DNA from 2 places in the Bradyrhizobium sp. YCK136 genome. Region 2 is predicted to be linked to the other one. Evidence: riboswitches for the same ligand, from Rfam matches in the RefSeq annotation. Region 2 holds a riboswitch; the other holds the start of a gene.
The links. Region 2 has a riboswitch for ZMP and ZTP ahead of glyA (serine hydroxymethyltransferase). Riboswitches for the same ligand answer to the same signal wherever they lie in the genome.
Positions count from the first base shown of each region.

Region 1: another riboswitch for ZMP and ZTP. It lies ahead of purH (bifunctional phosphoribosylaminoimidazolecarboxamide formyltransferase/IMP cyclohydrolase); the one in region 2 lies ahead of glyA (serine hydroxymethyltransferase).

Region 1 covers NZ_CP172424.1:71,429-79,272, reverse strand. The annotation lists gene ACFLEY_RS00395 (transcription antitermination factor NusB) at 1-1,237, shown strand, start outside; gene ACFLEY_RS00390 (heparinase II/III family protein) at 1,397-3,115, shown strand; ZMP/ZTP riboswitch at 3,175-3,257, shown strand; gene purH (bifunctional phosphoribosylaminoimidazolecarboxamide formyltransferase/IMP cyclohydrolase) at 3,283-4,875, shown strand; gene ACFLEY_RS00380 (MFS transporter) at 4,932-6,317, opposite strand; gene ggt (gamma-glutamyltransferase) at 6,416-7,844, shown strand, end outside.
Region 2 covers NZ_CP172424.1:3,065,159-3,073,002, reverse strand. The annotation lists gene ACFLEY_RS14465 (IS630-like element ISRj1 family transposase) at 1-568, shown strand, start outside; gene ACFLEY_RS14460 (Lrp/AsnC family transcriptional regulator) at 706-951, shown strand; gene ACFLEY_RS14455 (cytochrome c) at 955-1,878, opposite strand; gene ACFLEY_RS14450 (CHRD domain-containing protein) at 2,033-2,452, shown strand; gene ACFLEY_RS14445 (hypothetical protein) at 2,529-2,780, opposite strand; gene ACFLEY_RS14440 (VF_A0006 family four-cysteine protein) at 2,763-2,993, shown strand; partial or broken gene ACFLEY_RS14435 (cystathionine gamma-synthase family protein) at 3,003-4,284, opposite strand; gene glyA (serine hydroxymethyltransferase) at 4,433-5,722, opposite strand; ZMP/ZTP riboswitch at 5,757-5,842, opposite strand; gene ACFLEY_RS14425 (cytochrome c) at 6,039-6,488, opposite strand; gene ACFLEY_RS14420 (xanthine dehydrogenase family protein molybdopterin-binding subunit) at 6,614-7,844, opposite strand, start outside.

The DNA of each region.
Region 1 (7,844 bases), 3.0 Mb from region 2:
CCAGCTCGACGGCAGCGGCGCCCATCCCGGACTGAAGACGCTGGCCGACCGCGACCGCGCGCTGATGCGCCGCCTGGTCGCGACCGTGCTGCGCCGGCTCGGCACGCTCGGCCATGTGCTATCCCGCCTGCTCGACAAGGGCATCCCCTCCGAAGCACCGCGCGCGCAGAGCGCGCTGCTGATCGGCGCCGCCCAGATCCTCTGGATGGACGTGCCCGATCATGCCGCCGTCGATCTCTCCGTCCGCCTCGTGCAATCCGACCGGCGCGCCGCGCGCTATGCCGGCCTCGTCAACGCCGTGCTGCGCCGCTGTGCGCGCGAGGGCCAGGCGCTGGTCGAGGAAGTCGCCACGCAATCGCTGGACCTGCCGCCATGGCTGCTGGCGCGCTGGCGCGCACATTATGGCGAGGCCGCCGCAAGAGACATGGCGCTGGCGCTCGGCCATGAGCCGTCACTCGATCTGACCGTGAAGTCGGACGCCGAACAATGGGCGAGCCGCCTGCACGGCGAGACGCTGCCGACGGGGACGGTGCGGATGCTGCTGCACGGCTCGGTGACCATGCTGCCCGGCTTCGCCGAGGGACAGTGGTGGGTGCAGGATGCCGCCGCCGCATTGCCGGCCCGGCTGTTCGGCGACATTAAGGGCAAGTCCATTGCCGATCTCTGCGCCGCCCCCGGCGGCAAGACCGCGCAACTGGCGCACGCCGGCGCGCATGTCACGGCGATCGACCGCTCGCCCGCCCGGGTCGCACGGCTGCGCGAGAATCTGGCGCGGCTGTCGCTCCAGGCCGAGACCGTCGTCGCTGACGCCGCGGAATGGGCCGGCCCCGCCGAAGGTTTTGACGGTATCCTGATCGACGCGCCCTGCACCTCGACCGGCACGATCCGCCGTCATCCCGACGTGGCCTGGCTGCGACAGGAGTCCGACATCGCCGCCCTGACCGCGCTCCAGCAGCGGCTGCTGCGAAAATCGGTCTCGCTGCTCAAGCCGGGCGGGACGCTGGTCTACTGCACCTGCTCGCTGGAACCCGAAGAGGGCGAACAGGCCATCGCCACGCTGCTGGCCGCAGAGCCTGCGCTTCGCCGCGTCCCGATCGAGGCGTTGGAGGTCTCAGGGCTCTCCGAGATCATCACTGCCGAGGGCGACCTGCGCACCCTGCCCAGCCATCTGCCGAACGCCGATCCCAAGCTCGGCGGGCTCGACGGATTCTTTGCAGCCCGGCTCGTTAAATCCTGATTTTGCACTGGTTTTTGCAACCTCGGCGTTGATTCCCACCGTTCAAGGTGGTGTCAGACGGTCGATTTTGGGATTAATAAGGATTCGTCGGAATCCTCCTCTCCCCCTTCAAGGCAAGGCGTGTCGGTCGCTCAACGCAGACGTATCTCGACGCTGGTGATGAACCGCTTCGCGCGGAACATGCTCGCGCGCGCGAGCGGCGGCTCCGTTGCGCTGTCACGGGTCTGGCCCGGCCGCACCGACCGCCTGATCATCGCGCCGCATGATCTGCGCACCGCGGACGCGACCCGCGCCGCCGAGATCTATGCCGGCCGCTTCGTCTTCGCTGGCAAGATCGTCAATTGCCACGGCCGCTCGATCTTCGATCTCGAGCCGCCGTCGGAGGATTGGGAGGTTGCGCTGCTCGGCTTCGGCTGGCTGCGCCATCTGCGCGCCGCCGACACCGCGCTGACGCGCGCCAATGCGCGCGCGCTGGTCGAGGACTGGATCGCCAACCCCGCCAACAAGCGCCGCCCCGTCGCGCGGCGCGCCGACGTGCTCGCGCGGCGCGTGATCTCGCTGCTGTCGCAGGCGCCCCTGGTGCTCAACGACACCGACAACAAATTCTACCGCCGCTATCTGCGCGCGCTGGCCCGCGAGATCCGCTTCCTGCGCTACACCATGGTCAACATCCCGGACGGGGTGCCGAAGCTCCAGGTGCTGATCGCGCTGTGCTACACGACACTCTGCCTCGCCAACCAGGCGCGCCATATCCGCAGCGCCTCGAAAAAACTTTCGGACGAACTGCAGCGGCAGATCCTGCCCGACGGCGGACACATCTCCCGCAATCCGGGCGCGCTGATCGAGCTCCTGATCGACCTCTTGCCGCTGCGGCAGACCTTTGCCGCGCGCAACATCGCGCCGCCGCCGGCGCTGCTCAACGCGATCGACCGCATGATGCCGATGCTGCGCTTCTTCCGGCATGGCGACGGCAATTTCGCGCTGTTCAACGGCATGAGCGCAACGCCCTCGGACCTGCTCGCCACGCTGCTCGCCTATGACGACACCCACGGCGCGCCGATGGCGAACATGCCGCATACCGGCTTCCAGCGCCTCGATGCCGGCCAGACCACACTGATCATCGACACCGGCCCGCCACCGCCGGCCGGCGTCAGCCACGACGCCCATGCCGGCTGCCTGTCGTTCGAATTGTCCTCCGGCATCAGCCGCATCGTCACCAATTGCGGGATGCCGACCACGGGCCGCGACAATTGGCGGCCGTTCGCGCGCAGCACGGCGGCGCATTCGACGCTGACCTATCACGACACCTCTTCATGCCAGTTCGTGGAGATGTCGGCGATGAAGCGGCTGTTGCATGGCTCGCCTGTCACCAGCGGCCCGGTCGAGGTCGAGAGCTATCGCGAGGTCGTTCAGAACGGCACGCTGCTCACGACGTCGCATGACGGCTATCTTGCCAAATTCGGCGCGATCCATCGCCGCGTCCTGATGATCGCCAATGACGGCGCGCGCATCGACGGCGAGGACACGCTGTCGCCGCCGCAAGGCGGACGTTTCAAGGGCGCGGATGCCGATTTCGCGGTCCGCTTCCATCTGCATCCGGCGGTGAAGGCGAGCCGGCTGTCGGATGCCCGCGGCGTCATGCTGGTGCTGCCGAACCGCGACGTCTGGACCTTCGAGGCGCTCGACGACAAGGTCGATCTCGAGGACAGCGTGTTCCTGGCCGGCAATGACGGCCCGCGCCGCACCGCGCAGATCGTGATCCGGCAGGATGCCCGCCAGGTGCCCTCGCTCCGCTGGAGCTTTGTCCGCTCCACCGCTTCGCCCGCTGTCACCAATGCCCGCCGCAACGCCCGCCGCGAGCCGGAACTTCCGCTGTAAATGCGCACGATTCGGCCCCATCTCATCGTTGTGAAAACGGCCGAAAGCTGCTATCGAGCGCTCGCTCGCGCGACTGGCGACCTTGGATGGAGCACCATCGGGAAGCGCGGGACTTAAGACGCCGCGCGCCTGGGCATAGACACTCCTTAAGACAGAGGATCTTGCTCATGACTGACCATCCCCGCCGCGTCACCCGTGCCCTGCTTTCCGTCTCCGACAAGACCGGCCTGATCGAATTCGCCAAGGCGCTTGCCGCCCATGACGTCGAACTGGTTTCGACCGGCGGCACCGCCAAGGCGATCGCCGCGGCCGGCCTCAAGGTGAAGGACGTTTCCGAGCTGACCGGCTTCCCCGAGATGATGGACGGCCGCGTCAAGACGCTGCATCCGAAGGTGCATGGCGGCCTGCTCGCGATCCGCGACAACAAGGACCATGCGGATGCGATGAAGGCGCACGGCATCGCGCCGATCGATCTGCTCGTCGTCAATCTCTATCCGTTCGAGGCGACCGTGGACAAAGGCGCGGGCTTCGAGGATTGCATCGAGAACATCGACATCGGCGGCCCCGCGATGATCCGCGCCGCCGCCAAGAACCATGACGACGTCGCCGTGGTGGTCGAGGCCGAGGACTACAAGGCGGTGCTCGACGAACTCGCCGCCAACAAGGGCGCAACCACGCTGAAGCTGCGCCGGCGGCTTGCCGCGAAGGCCTATGCGCGCACCGCGGCCTACGACGCCGCGATCTCGAACTGGTTCAACCGGCAGCTCGAGATCGACGCACCTGATTTCCGCGCCTTCGGCGGCAAATTGATCCAGTCGCTGCGCTACGGCGAGAACCCGCACCAGACCGCGGCATTCTATGCGACTCCCGACAAGCGCCCGGGCGTCTCGACCGCACGGCAGCTGCAGGGCAAGGAGCTCTCCTACAACAACATCAACGACACCGATGCGGCATACGAGTGCATCGGCGAGTTTGACGCCAAGCGCACCGCGGCCTGCGTCATCGTCAAGCACGCCAATCCCTGCGGCGTCGCTGAGGGCTCCGACCTCGTCAGCGCCTATCGCAAAGCGCTCGCCTGCGATTCGACCTCGGCGTTCGGCGGCATCATCGCGATGAACCGCGCGCTCGACGCCGACACCGCGCGCGAGATCACGAAGATCTTCACCGAGGTGATCATCGCGCCCGACGCCAGCGAGGAAGCGATCGCGATCATCGGCGCGCGCAAGAACCTCCGCCTGCTGCTCGCGGGCAGCCTGCCCGATCCGCGCGCGCCGGGCCTCACCGCCAAGACGGTGGCCGGCGGCCTGCTCGTGCAGAGCCGCGACAACGCCGTGGTCGACGACATGACGTTCAAGGTGGTGACCAAGCGTGCGCCCACGGACGCCGAGATGCGCGACCTCAAGTTCGCGTTCCGGGTGGCCAAGCACGTCAAGTCCAACACCATCATCTACGCCAAGGATCTCGCTACCGTCGGCATCGGCGCGGGCCAGATGAGCCGGGTCGATTCAGCCCGGATCGCGGCGCGCAAGGCGCAGGATGCGGCGGCTGAGCTGAAGCTCGCCGAGCCGCTCACCAAGGGCTCGGTGGTGGCCTCGGATGCGTTCTTCCCGTTCGCCGACGGCATGCTCGCCTGCATCGAGGCCGGCGCTACCGCCGTTGTGCAGCCCGGCGGCTCCATGCGCGACGACGAGGTGATCAAGGCCGCCGACGAGCACGGCATCGCCATGGTGTTCACGGGAACGCGGCATTTCAGGCACTGATTTCGCCGTCATTCCGGGTTCATCGCTCCGCGATGCCCCGGAACGACGGCGGGAAGCTACTCCCGCACCCGCATCAACAGCCCCAGTCCCGCGACGAAGAACACCACCAGCACGGCCATGCCGGCCTTCTGGCTGGCCGTCACCGCCGTGATCATGCCGATCAGCAGTGGGCCGATGAAGGACGTCACTTTCCCGGTCAGCGCGAACAGGCCGAAATACTGCGCGATGCGATCCTTTGGCGCGAGGCGGATCAGCAACGTGCGCGAGGCAGCCTGAAGCGGACCGCCGGCGGCGCCAATCAGGCAGCCCAGCACGAGATAGGCGCGTTCAGCCGCGCTCGAGAACAGGGGAGCGCCCGGCTGGGGGGCCGCGACCTTGACGAACAGCACGCTGTCCTTGTCGACCAGAAGGATCGCCGCCACCGACAGCAGCAGAATCAGCATGCTGCCGGCGATGACGCGCTTCGGCCCGAGATGATCGTCGAGCTTGCCGCCGAGCCAGGCGCCGAACGCGCCGGCGATGGCGAGCATGATTCCGAAGGTGCCGATCTGGATCGTGTGCCAGCCGAAGGTGCCGGCGGCGTAGATGCCGCCGAATGCGAACAGCGACACCAGGCCGTCGGTGTAGATCATGTTGGCGAGCAGGAACGCTGCGAGCGATTTCTGCTGCGGCAAACTCCTGATCGATTGCTTCAGCTCCGACAGGCCTTTGCGTAGCGCCTCGCGCACCGGCCGCTTCGCCGGATAGTCCGGCGTGAACAGGAACATCGGCGTCACGAAGATGATGAACCACACCCCGGTCAGCGGTCCGGCGGCGCGATCACCTTGATGACTGGCCGGATCGAGCCCGAACAGCGGCGTGAAGCCGAGCAGCGTGCGTCCGGTCTCGGGATTCGCAGCGAGCAAGCCGAGCACGATGATCAGGCTCACGATGCCGCCGATGTAACCCGTAGCCCAGCCGGTGCCGGAGAGCCGGCCGATTCGCTCGGGCGGCACCAGGGTCGGCATCATCGCGTTGTTGAAGAGGGTGGCGAATTCCGCGCCGACGCTGGCGAGCGCGACCGCGGTGAGCAGGGGCGGAATGACTGAGGGATCGCCGGGCTTGCCGATCCACAGCGTGCAGGACGCCAGCACCAGCAGCGTGCCGAACCCCGCGATCCATGGTTTCCTGCGGCCCGAGGCATCCGCGATGGCCCCCAGCACCGGCGACATCAGCGCGATGGCGAGGCCCGCAGCCGCCATCGCAAAGCCCCACAGCGATTGGCCTGTGGCAGCATCTGGCGCGATGCTGGTGGCGAAATAGGGCGCGAACACGAAGGTCGTGATCAGCGTGAAATAAGGCTGCGCAGCCCAGTCGAAAAAGATCCAGCTGATGACAGCGGCGCGCGGCGGATAGGTCCGCAGCACGCCGGCCATGCGCGCATCCGGGGCGATCGTCGTCATCACGCAGTCCTCATCACGAACAGTTTTGCCTGTCTTGGGGCAAACCGTATAGCATAAGCGACGCGTGTGAACTGTCCCGAGGACCCGGCGGAAATTTGATGATGTCGTCATTTTCGACCCGGCGGACGTTTTTCGCCTTCCTGGCCACTCTGGCGCTTGGTCTGGCATCTGCGACCGCGCAGGATGCGCGGCGGGGCTATGTCCCGCCGGCGCTCGACACGGTGCATGCCGTTGCAGCCGAGCACGGCATGGTGGTGGCGCAGGAAAAGATATCGGCGCAGGTCGGCGCCGATATCCTGCGACGCGGCGGCAATGCCGTCGATGCCGCGGTCGCGACCGGTTTTGCGATGGCGGTGACCTATCCGCGCGCCGGCAATATCGGCGGCGGCGGCTTCATGATGATCCATTCCGCCGAGCGCAACGAGGACATCGCGATCGACTATCGCGAGACCGCGCCGGCAGCGACCACGCCGCAAATCTTCCTCGGCCCCGACGGCAAGCCCGACATTGCGAAGTCGCGCGATTCCGCGCTCGGCATCGGCGTGCCCGGAACCGTCGCAGGCCTTGCCCTGGCATGGGAGAAATATGGCTCGGGCCAGTTCACGCTGGCGCAATTGCTCGAGCCTGCGATCGCGCTCGCCCGCGACGGCTTCGTCGTCAGCGACGACATCGCCGACACGCTCCCGGGCTGGCACCGGCGGCTGACACGCTGGCCTTCCGCGGCCAGGATCTTCTCGCGCCCCGATGGCGCGCCGCTCAGTGACGGCGACAGGCTGGTGCAGGGCGACCTTGCCGATACGCTGGCGGCCGTCGCCGCGCAGGGACCACGCGGCTTCTATGAGGGCGCGGTCGCGGACAAACTCGCCAAGGCCGTGTCCGAGGCGGGCGGCATCATGACGCCAGCCGATCTGAAGACCTATCAGGCGGTGATCCGCACGCCGGTGCGCGGCACTTATCGCGGCTACGACATCGTGTCGATGCCGCTGCCTTCCTCCGGCGGCGTGGTGCTGGTGGAGACCCTCAATATCCTCGAAGGCTTTCAGCTTGCCGACCTCAAGCAGGGATCGCCGGCATCGCTGCATCTCCTGATCGAGGCCATGAAGCGTGCCTATGCAGACCGCGCGCGCTATCTCTTCGATCCTGCCTTCGTCAACGCACCGATCGAGACCCTCACGGCAAAGGACTACGCCGCCAAGCTGCGCGCGGGCATCTCCACCAGCCGCGCCACGCCGTCGAAGCAGCTGGTCTCCGCCGCCGCCTCGCCGCGCGAGGGCAGCAACACCACGCATTTCTCCGTCGTCGACAGCCGCGGCAACGCCGTCAGCAATACATACACGCTGAACTTCAGCTATGGCGTTGGCCTCGTCGCCGAGGGCACCGGCGTGCTGCTCAACAACGAGCTCGACGATTTCACCGCGGCGGTCGGCGCGTCCAACGCCTACGGCCTTGTCGGCTTCGAGGCCAACCTGCCGGGGCCCGGCAAGCGACCGTTGTCGTCGATGTCGCCGACCATCGTGCTGAAGGACG
Region 2 (7,844 bases):
GCCGCCGGCGAAGGCCATTGTGCTGTGCGTGGACGAGAAGCCCTCGATCCAGGCTTTGGAGCGAGCGCAGGGTTATCTGAAGTTGCCCAATGGCCGCGCCTTGACCGGCCAAAGCCACGATTACAAGCGGCATGGCACCACAACATTGTTTGCGGCGCTCGAAGTCGCCACCGGAAAGATCATCGCGACCCATTCAAAACGCCGGCGCCGCGTCGAGTTTCTCGATTTCATGAACAGCGTCACCGCGGCTTTTCCGAACCGCAAGCTTCACGTCATCCTCGACAACCTCAACACCCATAAAAAGAACGAGGACTGGCTCAAGGCCCACCCCAACGTGCAATTTCATTTCACGCCGACAAGTGCGTCATGGCTCAATCAGGTCGAAGTATGGTTTTCCATCTTGCAGGGGCAGTCGCTCAGCGGCACCTCCTTCACGAGCCTCAAGCAGCTTCAGGAACACATCGATGCCTACGTCAACGCATACAACGACAGAGCCGAGCCCTTCGTCTGGACCAAGAAAAAGGTCCGTCAACGCCGTTTCAAAGGCCGCCGTATCACTCAGCTCTGATTCCGGGTACTAGAGGGCCTTGTAGAGGGGCTTGGCCAGGACCAATCCTTCGGGCAGCCGCGAGGCGGCAAGTTCGCTTGCCAGGCCCCCCCGGTTTTGGCCTATTAGCCGCCAGATATGCCTTCGGAGTGACTGCAATGGTTCCCTTTTTCGTCCAGATCAAATGCAAGCTCGGCCAGTCCTATACGGTCGCCAATGCGCTCGCCGAAGCCGAGATCGCCTCCGAGATCTACTCCACGGCCGGCCATTACGACCTGCTGGTGAAGTTCTACGTCGACAAGGACACCGACATCGGCCACTTCATCAACGAAAAGGTGCAGGTGCTGCCCGGCATCCAGGACACGCTCACCATCATCACCTTCAAGGCGTTCGGCGCGAGCTAGCCTCTAACCAGCATCCTTGCGTTTCGGGCGCGGCGGTCCATCGACCGGCGGCAGCGACTTGAGGTAATCCGCCATCGCCGCAATGTCCTCATCCGACAATTGCGAGGTGTTCTTGATCACGCGCGCCATCGCGCCGCCGGCGCTGTCGCCCTCGGGCAATTCGCCGGTCTTCAGGAAATTGGCGACATCCTTCACGCTCCATTCGCCAATGCCCTTTTGCGTGATGTTCGGCACCCACCCCTCGCCTTCCGGATTGGGCCCGCCGGCGAAACGCTGCGCGGTGATGATGCCGCCGAGCAGATTGCGCGGGCTGTGACACTCCGCGCAATGGCCGAAGCCGTTGACGAGATAGGCGCCGCGATTCCATTGCGGCGAGTGCGTCGCGTCCGCGACGAACGGCCCGCTCTGCATGAACAGCAATTTCCAGATGCCGACATTGCGGCGGATGTTGAAGGGAAACGGCAGGTCATGGTCGCGCACCCTGCCGGACACCGGCGGCAGCGTCTTCAGATAGGCGAAGAGATCGCGAACGTCCTCCACCTTCGCCAGATGATAGGACGTGTAGGGAAATGCCGGGAAGTAGTGCTGGCCCTCGGGCGACACGCCGCGCATCACGGCGCTGACGAATTCGGTCTCGCTCCAGCGCCCGATGCCGTCGGCGGCATCGGGGGAAATGTTGGGCACGTAGAACGTGCCGAATGGCGAGCCGAGCGCCAGGCCCCCGCCGAGCCGCAAGCGGTCGGGCTGGTTGGGCACGGCATGGCAGGAGGAGCATCCGCCGGCATTGAAGATCTCCTGCCCGTTGGCAAGATCCGGCGCCCGGGATGGCAACGGCACGGCCGATGCGGCCGGCGCCGTCAGCCACCAATAGACGCCGAAGCCTGCAACGGCAGCGATCAGCATGACAAGAATTGTTCGTCGCAGCATCGAGGTATCCCATGGAGATCGGCCGAACTTACGGATTCGCCGGTGGCCGCTCCAGCCACGAATAATTTAGATGGTTTGAGCTTGATCCGGGAATAAACTCCTGCGCGCACTGTTTGCAAGTTGACCGCAATCAGACGTCAACAGGGAGAGACCCATGAACAAAGCAATTTTTGCCACGCTGGCACTCGGAGCTGCCGTCGCGTTCGCCGCCCCGGCCAGCGCGGAGAAACTGAAGGCGACGCTGGACGGCAAGTCCGAGGTGCCCGCCACCACCACCAGCGGCACCGGAACGGCCGATCTCGACTATGACGCCGCCAGCAAGAAGCTCTCCTGGAAGGTGACCTATTCCGGCCTCTCCGGCCCCGCCACCGCCGCTCATTTCCACGGGCCCGCCGAGGCCGGCAAGAACGCCGGCGTAGCGATCGCGATCCCGAATGCGACGTCGAGCCCGGTCGAGGGCTCTGCGACGCTGACCGACGCGCAGGCCGCCGATCTGCTGGCCGGCAAGCTCTACGTCAACATCCACACGGCGGCGAACCCGGGCGGCGAGATCCGCGGCCAGGTGACGAAGTAAGCGAAAACGCGGCTTCGTCGCGGAAAGGCCGGACGCAAGGAGGGAGCGTCCGGCCTTTTCGATTCGGGCGAGGACCTTAACGTGCGGGAATGTCCGAACCTCGTGCCTTGCCAGCCTCGCGCGTTCCGCCGTAAACTTCGGCCTCACCAATTTCCAGAGTGGCACCGTGCGGCTCGTTTCCAGCGTTCTCGATCGGCCCGGCGACGCCGGCATCAGAAGATCGGCGCGCGCGCCGTGGCACGTTGTGCCAGGCCTCGTCGCCGCCGGAGCGTTTCTTTGCTTCTTCGGACCGGTGCTCGCGCAGAGCGACATGGAAAAGCAAGCTCAATGCGAGCTGTCCGCAATCCGCGATACACGATCGCCCCTTGCCGTGCAGTACATCCGCTCCGCCTGCAACTGGCTCGTCGTCAACGGCGATTCCCTGTTGAACGCATCCAGCAAGGGCTATTACGTCTGCCTCGTGCGGCAGCTCTCGGGCGCGCAGAGCAACGAGGCTGCCGCGGCGATCATGTCGGCATGCCGCGCGTCCAATCCGCTTTGATCCCCCCGCTCAAGCCGCGTTCAGCGCCTGCGCGAGGTCCGCGATCAGATCCGACGGGTTCTCGATGCCGATCGACAGCCGGATCGTGGAATCGAGCACGCCGATCTTCTGGCGGATGTCGGCGGGAACGCCGGAATGGGTCATCGTCGCCGGCAGGCTGGCCAGCGACTCCGTGCCGCCGAGGCTCACCGCCAGCTTGAGGATTTGCAGCGCGTTGAGGAATTTGACCGCGGCCTCCTTGCCGCCGGCGATGTCGAACGAGAACGTCGATCCCGCCCCCAGGCACTGCCTCGCGAACACACGCCCCGCTGGCGATGCCTCCTCGTGATGACCGAGATAGTGGACCTTGGCCACCTTGGGATGATCGCGCAAATAAGCCGCCACGAGGCGCGCATTCGCATCGGCTTTTTCCATGCGCAGGCTCAGCGTCTCGAGCGAGCGGTTGATCATCCAGCAGGAATGCGGATCGAGCTGGGTGCCGATGGCTCCGCGCAGCGACTTGATGCCCTTCATGATCGCCTTCGCGCCGAGCGGCGCCCGCGATCAGGTCGGAGTGACCGCCGACATATTTGGTCAGCGAGTACAGCGAAAGGTCCGCGCCATGCTCGATCGGCCGCTGAAACACCGGCCCGAGCAGCGTATTGTCGCAGGCGATGATCGGCGTATGCCCCTGGGTCTTTCCGATCGCGTCGGCGATGCGGCGGATCATCGCGACGTCGACGAGGCCATTGGTCGGGTTGGCCGGGGTCTCGATCAGGATCATCGAAACCCGGCCCTTGCCCATCGCCTCCTCCGAGGCCTGCTTGACCGCCGCCTCGTCGATGCCGTCGGCAAAGCCGACAGCGCCGATCGACAGGCGCGCAAGCGTGTTGGTCAGCAGGGTTTCCGTCCCGCCATAGAGCGGCTGGGAGTGCAGGATGACGTCGCCGGGGCGCACGAAGGCGAGGATCGTGGTTGCGATGGCCGCCATGCCGGAGGAGAACAGCGCGCAGCTCTCGGTGCGCTCATAGACCGCGAGCCTGTCCTCGACGATTTCGCTGTTGGGGTGGTTGAAGCGCGAATAGACCAGGCCCGCGCCCATCCCCTCCGGCGGCTCGCGCCGGCCGGCGACGTAGTCGAAGAAGTCCTGCCCGTCTTCGGCGGTCTTGAACACGAAGGTCGAGGTCAGGAACACCGGCGGCTTGATGGCGCCTTCCGACAGTTGCGGATCATAGCCATAGGTCAGCATCAGCGTTTCCGGATGCAGCATATGGTTGCCGATGTGGGTCTTCGACGGAAAGGGTTTTACCATGGCCAGTCTCGCTGTTGACTAGGATCCGCGCCGCGCGTTGGAACTCCAAACATCGTGAGGCAATCGGGAGCGAGATGCGCCGGCATCCAGCAGGTCGAATCAACGCCGCGGCGGCTCGACCGAAGATAACCACTCTGAGAACGATCCGTCAGGCCTTCGGAACAGAATTTGCTCCGGACACCACGCCCGGAACAGGAAAAGCCCGGCACATCTCGACGCACTCTGACCTGAGGCGCGCGACGACCACATCGTTGCCGTTCGCCTGCAGAGCCGCCGCAATGAACTCGCCGATACGACGCATTTCGGGCTCTCCCATGCCACGCGTGGTCGCCGCCGGTGTCCCAAGGCGAATACCGCTCGGCCTGAGCGGCGGGCGCGGATCGTCCGGAATCACTTGCTTGTTCGTGGTGATGGCTATGGCATCAAGCACATCCTCGGCGGCCCGCCCGTCCATTCCGACGGACGCTGCCGTATCGACGACCATCATGTGATTGTCCGTCCCGTCCGTGACCAGCTTCATCCCGCGCTCCATCAGCGCGCCGGCAAGAACCTTCGCGTTGCGCAAGACCTGCCGCGCGTAGACCTGGAAATCCGGGGTCGCCGCCTTCTTGAGCGTCACGGCAATCCCGGCCACGACGTTCATGTGAGGTCCGCCCTGCAAACCGGGAAATACGGAAGCATCGATCCGACCGGCATTTTCTTTCCGGCATAGGATGATCCCGCCCCGGGGGCCGCGCAGTGTCTTGTGGGATGTCGTCGTCATGACGTCGAAGCCGGCATCAATCGGATTGCGCATGACATTCGCGGCAACCAATCCGCCATAGTGGCTCACGTCAGCCATCGTGAGCGCGCCAACTTCGTCGGCAATACTCTTGAATGCCGCATAGTCCAGGTCGCGCGGATAGGAGCTGTAGCCGCACAACACCATCTTCGGACGCGCTTCACGCGCAATCGCGCGCAATTCGTCGAAATCTATCGCGCCGCCGTTTGACGGGTCCGTCTTGTAGCGAATGAAGTTGAACAAACGCCCCATATGGGACACCGGCGCGCCGTGGGTGAGATGACCGCCATGGGACAGGTCCATGGCGAGAATGGTGTCGCCGGGCTCCAACAGGCCGAGATAGACGGCCTGATTCATCGGCGATCCGGAAAGAGGCTGAACGTTGGCGTGCTCGGCACGAAAAAGCGAGCAAGCCCGCTCGCGTGCGAGGCGCTCGATTTCGTCCGTATACTGCTGGCCGCCGTAGTATCGGCGTCCCGGATATCCCTCGGAATATTTATTGGTGAAGACCGATCCGAGCAGCTCAAGCACCTCCGGGTAGGTGTAATTCTCGGACGGAATCAGCTCGACGCCGTCCTGTTGGCGGCGCTCTTCCCCCACAAGGGCAGCGGCGATCTCTTGATCGTTGATGGACAGTTCGTTGCGAAATGACGGCATGCTCGGGCTCCTCAACACGCTGTTTTTCCAGCAGATTGGTTGCCCAGGCGATCGGCGTCGGAACCCTTCGCGCTTCACCGTGGTCGATTCCACGTTAGCTCGCCAGTCGCGCGATAGGACGAATGAGCACGGAGGCTCTTCGTGAAGTACAACCTAGCTGACCTGCGCACCTGCCGCAACTACCAGGTCCGGCAGGCCGTGCTGATTGAAGCAACGCTCGGAGCCGCATGAGCGAAGCGACATGCGGGGTCGCCTTCCCCGGATATCGCTGCGCTCATCCGGGCTACGAGGTCGAGCGTGGAAAAAATTCAGGTGGCTACTTCAACTTCAGCCGATACGTCTCGTGGCAGTCGGTGCAACGATCGTTGATCGCGGTATAGGCGGCCTTGAGGCTCGCGACGTCGGTGATCTTGCCCTTGACCTGCGCGATCGCCTTCTGCACCGGCGGGATCTTGGAGTCGAAATCGGCCTTGTTCTTCCAGACCTTCGGCGAGGCCCCATAGGTCGCGTTCACCACGTCCTGCTTGGGATTGACTTCGAAGGTCTTGGCGATCTTGGCGACGTCGGTCTCGAGATTGGCGATCGCCTCGTCGGCGGCCTTCTGGTCGTAGGGGATATCGCCCTTGGTCATCTTCAGGATGACCGTATAGAGGCTCTTGGCCTGCGAGCGCATCAGATTATCCTGTTGAACCGCGACCTCCTGCTGCGCCATCACGGCGCCCGCGCCCAATAGCAGGGTCGTCACGACAATCATCGTCCGTTTCATTGGTTAGTTTCTCCGACTCGCAGATGCCTTGGGATTGGACCCTCCACCCGCTTCACGGGAGTCGCGATCCATCCATGGATAGAACCCCGCGCGGGGCGTTTATTCCCGCGCGGCAGGATTGTGGCTTACAGGCTGTGACGGCGACGGTGCTCGCTGATGGCGATCCACACCCGTTCCGGGGTCGCCGGCATGTCGATGTGGTCGATCTTGTACTCGCGCCAGAGCCCGTCGACGATGGCGTTGACGACGGCCGGACAGGAGCCGATCGCGCCGGCCTCGCCCGCCCCCTTCACGCCCATGGGATTGGTCTTGCATGGAACGTTGGCGGTCTCGAACACGAAGTCCGGACCATCAGCCGCCCGCGGCAGCGCGTAGTCCATGAAGGTCGCGGTGATCAGCTGGCCGTCACCGGCGCCGTAGACCACCTGCTCCATCAAGGCCTGGCCGATGCCCTGCATGGCGCCGCCATGCACTTGGCCAGCGAGCAGCAGCGGGTTGAGCGTCTTGCCGAAATCGTCGACGATCACGTAGTGGACGATCTTGATGATGCCGGTCGCCGGATCGATCTCGACCTCCGCGACATGGGTGCCGTTGGGATAGGTGCCGTCGGCGCTGGCGAAGGTGGCGCTGCCGTTCAGCTTCGACGGATCGGCGCCCGGCCGCTTGGCGAGATCGGCGAACGAGATCGAACGGTCGGTACCGGCGATGCGCAACACGCCCTCCGATATCTCGAGGTCGCCGGCGCTGGCTTCCAGCGCCTGCGCCGCGATCTCCTTCAGCTTTTGCCCGAGCTCGCGCGTGGCGCGCTCGACGCTGACGCCGCCTGACGGGATCGAAGCCGAGCCGCCGGTGCCGAGACCGGTCGCGATCTCGTCGGTATCGCCCTGACGGACGTGGACGCGCTCCGGCGCCACGCCGAACTGCTCGGCGACGATCTGCGCATAGGCGGTCTGGTGCCCCTGTCCGCTCGACTGCGTGCCGATCAGGACAGTGACGTCGCCATTGGGATCGAGGCGGACGTTGGCCGTCTCCTCACCCATCACGCCGCAAATCTCGACATAGCTCGCAAGGCCGATGCCGCGAATGAGCCCCTGCTTCTTGGCCGCCTTGGCGCGCTTGGGAAACTCCTTCCACTCGGCGATTTCCATGGCGCGCTTCAGATGCGCGGCGAAGTCGCCGGAATCATAGACCTTGCCCGTGGCCGTCTTGTACGGCAGCGCCTTTGGCTGGATGAAGTTCTTGCGGCGGATGGCGTCCGGCGTCATGTCGAGCTTGCGGGCGCAGGCATCGACGAGGCGCTCGATGACATAGGCCGCCTCGGGCCGGCCCGCGCCGCGATAGGCGTCGACCGGCACG